Regions from separate parts of the Butyrivibrio sp. FC2001 genome, predicted to be linked through region 1. Evidence: riboswitches for the same ligand, from Rfam matches in the RefSeq annotation. Region 1 holds a riboswitch; the other holds the start of a gene.
What was found. Region 1 has a riboswitch for thiamine pyrophosphate ahead of G601_RS0109025 (energy-coupled thiamine transporter ThiT). Riboswitches for the same ligand answer to the same signal wherever they lie in the genome.

Region 1 (2,401 bases):
GTATGATGATGATATGTCTGATGGAATAAAAGCAAAAGGAGCTTATGCAAATACTCCTGATGATAGGGCTTCTGATCTTGATTCCTGGATGAAGGTGATGGAGGATATAGGGAAAATGCCCTCAGGATCATCTGAGAGCGTTAATAATGCCGATATCCTTGCCTTTTATAACAGTGATACGGGAAAGCGCATGAAGGCTGCCCACGATGCAGGAAAGCTTCACAGAGAATCTCCATTCATGCTTGGAATAGAAGCAAATAAGATTGACGCAGAATTCCCTGAGTCTGAGAGAGTTCTTATTCAGGGTATCATCGACGTCTGGTTTGAAGAGGATGACGGACTTGTCCTTCTGGATTACAAGACTGATAAGGTAAGAGAGGGAAGAGAACTGGTGGACAGATATTCGGTTCAGCTTGATTACTATCAAAAAGCTCTTGAGTCCATAACACATAAAACGGTAAAGGAGAGAATCATCTACTCCTTCACCCTGGGTGAAACAATATCTCTTTAAATAAGAAACCGGATAGCGCTGATTTAACGCTATCCGGTTTCTTATATTATATAAACTTTAAGCTGCCTTTGAGAAGCGGTCTCTTACATCACTCTCATTTGCCATGTGCTTAATTCTCTTAAGGGCATGTCTTACAGCAGGTACACTTAAAAGTGCGATTGTAAGGATACCCTCTGAGCCAATATAAAGGCCGTTATAAGCAAGTGAGTATGTGAAGGGCTGCATTCCATAATCAGCAGCATACTGACCGAAGAAGATAACGCCTGAAAGCACTGAGAAGAAAAGGCGTCCTAAGATACCTACAACATAGCCGCTTATCATTCCGTACTTTTTATTGTGGAAAAGTCCGGAGAGGCCAAGCGCTCCGAAGGCCAGGAAATAGTCACATACAAGCTGAGGAATACTGATTATATAAGGCTCTATTATGAGCTGCAAAAGACCATAAGCAAGTGCTGAGGTCAGGCCGGCTCTTGTGCCATACAGGTATCCGACAAATGTAATGAAGAACATTGAAAAAAGGGTTATGGAACCACCCATAGGCATTTTAAATATCTTTATCATAGAAGTAACCATCGCCAGAGTGACGCCCATTGAAGCAAACACGAGCATCTTTACTGAAAAATGGTTTTTCTGATCTTTTCCTGTGAAAAAGCATGCTGCAACCAGTGAGAGAATAAGAAGAACAACCAGCAGACCATATCCCCCGGAAGTCAGCTCATAAGTATCTTCTACCTGAGTTAAAAAAAATGACATAACAAAACCTCCTCGCATTTTTGCTACGAGGAGGTCTGGTATTCATCAAAAATCGTATTACGATAATAGATAAATGCTTCCTTACGCCGGTATTAACCGGTTCAAGTAATGAGGGTCGATGGAAATCCATCATCTCAGCAAAGCTCCCCTAGCAAATTATTATAAAAATATTTATTTTTCTTAGACGACTTCATTTAATGATATTTTTCCAAGTTTGTCAATAAGATTTCATACAATCTTAAATGCTCACAAATACTCAGAATCAATCACTAAAGCTTACTATATTATAGAAGCGGAATTCCATGCTCTCTTGCATAATCGGTGTAATCCTCAGCCCAAAGAGAACACTGTACTTCACCGATGTGAGCCTTTCTAAGGAAGAAAAGGCAAAGTCTTGACTGACCGATACCGCCACCTATTGTATAGGGAAGCTTCTTTTCAAGGATTGCCTTCTGGAAAGGAAGCTTAGCACGCTCAGTACATCCTGCTTTCTCAAGCTGTGTCTTTAAGGAATTCTCATCTACACGGATACCCATTGATGAAAGCTCGAGAGCTATATCAAGAACAGGGTAGTAAACAAGGATATCACCGTTGAGTGCCCAGTCATCGTAGTCCGGAGCTCTTCCGTCATGCTTCTCGCCTGATGCCAGAAGATCACCGATCTGCATGATGAAAACTGCACCCTTTTCCTTAGTGATGAGGTATTCACGCTCCTTGGCGTCTTTTCCGGGATACATATCCTCAAGCTCCTGAGAGGTGATGAAGAATATGTCGTGGGGAAGAATTTCCTCAATATAATCGTACTGGATTGACATATATTTCTCGGTTTTTCTAAGAACCTTATATATAGTGCGGACTGTTTCCTTAAGGAAGTCGAAATTGCGGTCTTCCTTGCTGATAGCTTTCTCCCAGTCCCATTGATCTACGAACACGGAGTGGATATTATCCGGAATCTCATCCCTTCTTATGGCGTTCATATCTGTGTAGAGACCTTCTCCAACCTTGAAACCATATTTTTTAAGAGCGTAACGTTTCCACTTAGCAAGAGAGTGTACAATTTCTGCCTCTCGCTCGTCCTCTTCCCTGATATCAAAGGCAACGGGACGCTCAACACCATTAAGATTGTCATTAAGACCT
Region 2 (2,401 bases), on a different contig from region 1:
GCATTTAAGAGCTCCATCAGAAAGCTTCCGCCTCCAACCTTTCCTTCCCTGTCCTGCACCTTCTCAAAGGCCACCTCTCCTGCTCTTCCAAAGAATCCGCAGGCCTTAATCACAGACTCTGTCATGGGCTTTCTTGAAAGGAAAGTGGCACAGACCACACCGAGCATGCAGCCCGTTCCCGTGATCTGTCCCAACATGGGATTGCCATCACTTACATAAAATGTCTGCTCACCGTCGGCGATTATGTCCTTTGCGCCTGTTGCAAGAATTACCGCATTGAAAGTGATGGATAGCTCCTTTGAGATATCCCTTATCTCATTGGGAGGCAGGCTATCGTCAGCATCGACGCCCTTCCCTCTGTAGGTCTCCTCTGCAAAGGCCTTAATCTCTGAGTAGTTGCCCTTTATGAGAAGGAAGGTCCCCTGCTTTTTGCTGATCAGCTCTAATACGAATTTCCTTCTAAGCTTCGAGCACGCAACTCCCACAGCATCAACCACTATGGGTATCTCCTTTTCAAGTGCTGTATCAAAAGAGATTTTCATGGCCTCCATCCTGCTGTCAGAGATATTTCCGGTGTTAATAAGAAGTGCTGCTGCCACCTCAGTTATCTCCCTTACCTCCATCGGATGCTCTGCCATGATGGGCTTTGCCCCAAGGCCCAGTACGGTGTTTGCGCACTGGGTCATGGATATAGGATTTGTAATGCAATGAATCAGCTCTGCCATTTATGCTGTCTGCTCCTTGTCAGTTTTTGAAGAATCAATGTCCCTTAAACTGGACTGTATTTTCACAAGCGCCCCTGATGCCTGAAGCTTTAATAAAAGCAAAAATGCTATGCTTCCACCTATAAGTGTTCCCATGAGGAATGAGGGCACATAGAAGAACCAGGTCAGTCCCTCCTTTCCCCAGAGATATGTCATTACCGGGTAGGACACTATGGAACCTATGAGTCCTGTTCCAATGATCTCGCCAAGTACAGCCGCTATTATTTTTCCTTTGGATAATTTGTAGAAAACTCCTGAAAGAGTTGCTCCGAAAACCGCTCCCGTAAGAGCAAGGGGCGGAATCCCCATGATCATCATTCTGATGATTCCTATAAGAAGTGCGCACAGAAGCGCGTATGCAGGTCCCATGAAGACCGCACAGGTAATGTTGATAAGATGTGCCATTGGACACATACCCTCAACGCGCAGTATAGGCGATATCACAACGCCCAGAGCCACGAACATGGCCAGAGTCACCAGCCTTAGCAGATAGTTACTTTTTTTCATCCTTTTTTCTCCTGTCTCAGACGGGGGCGTATAATTTCTTGCGTGAAAGGTAGTCACAAATTCGAAAATGCAAGCATTTTCACAAATTGCACTGCATGGCTCTACCTTTCACGCAAAAAGCGGAAGCAACCTGTTTTGTTGCTTCCGCGAAATTCATCCTCGTATAAACTATCTAACTCAGGCATCCCTACGTTGGCATTATCCAAATCAGGTTATCGGTCGAAGGTCGCACCTTCCTCTCAGCCTGTTATACAAGCTCCCGTCTGTTGATATATTTAATTTACTTGCATTTTATACATCAATTATCAGTTTTGCGCAATATCTTTTCTTACAACTTTTAAAAATTTTTACCAAACAGATAATTAACGTCAGTCAAAGCTTTCCTGAACTATTGCAGGAATCTCGAAGCTTTCACCACGCGCCTTGGCCAAAACACCTGCGAGATAGTAAACGCGCTGTCTTGTGTAGTCATAGGCCACTTCGTTTTCAATCATAGGTCTTATGCTGCCACCATCAGCTGCATCACCGGCTTTTTTAATTGCTGCTTCCTTCTCCTTTATCCAGGAGCGTTGGTCTGCAAGAAGCTCTTCCTTCTTCTCGGGAGATACGGTCTTGGTGAGTCTGCTCCACAGAGAGTTAAGCTCTGTATCCCAGAGATTAAATATCTCCTCAGCGGTGATGCTCATCTCTGACTGGGTCATGATGCTCCAATCCATGTTTACATATTCCTGATAGCTCTGCTCAACCATAGCAAGCTCGCTCTGGATTGTTCCATCGTCTTTGATCGTATCATAATCTATAACATCATTATTCTCTGATGAAGCACTATCTGCTGAATTACCATCACCACCATAGATGGCAGGATCTATCTCAGTATACTCAAGGGCTTTGCCTGCACGTATTTCATCAGTAGCACCGATGGAGGTAAGCTTTTCCTCCTCTGCCTTCTTCAGCTCATCAAGAGGTACTATCTTAAGGTCGTGGAAGCAGTCCATGATCTTTTTGTACTCACTGTCTGTGTAAAGGTTCGGAACATCTATAGTCTGATAGGTCTCGCTATCAACAACCTCATAGGAGTATATCTCGTTACCGTTGTAATCATCGTAATACTGCTGCAGTCTTAAGGTATA

Region 2: another riboswitch for thiamine pyrophosphate. It lies ahead of thiW (energy coupling factor transporter S component ThiW); the one in region 1 lies ahead of G601_RS0109025 (energy-coupled thiamine transporter ThiT).

The regions. Positions count from the first base shown of each region.
Region 1 covers NZ_AUJH01000015.1:31,907-34,307, forward strand. Annotated here, with positions in the region: gene addA (helicase-exonuclease AddAB subunit AddA) at 1-511, shown strand, start outside; gene G601_RS0109025 (energy-coupled thiamine transporter ThiT) at 569-1,264, opposite strand; TPP riboswitch at 1,326-1,424, opposite strand; gene asnA (aspartate--ammonia ligase) at 1,549-2,401, opposite strand, start outside.
Region 2 covers NZ_KE384133.1:165,103-167,503, forward strand. Annotated here, with positions in the region: gene thiM (hydroxyethylthiazole kinase) at 1-725, opposite strand, end outside; gene thiW (energy coupling factor transporter S component ThiW) at 726-1,271, opposite strand; TPP riboswitch at 1,438-1,542, opposite strand; gene G601_RS0118400 (lysozyme inhibitor LprI family protein) at 1,640-2,401, opposite strand, start outside.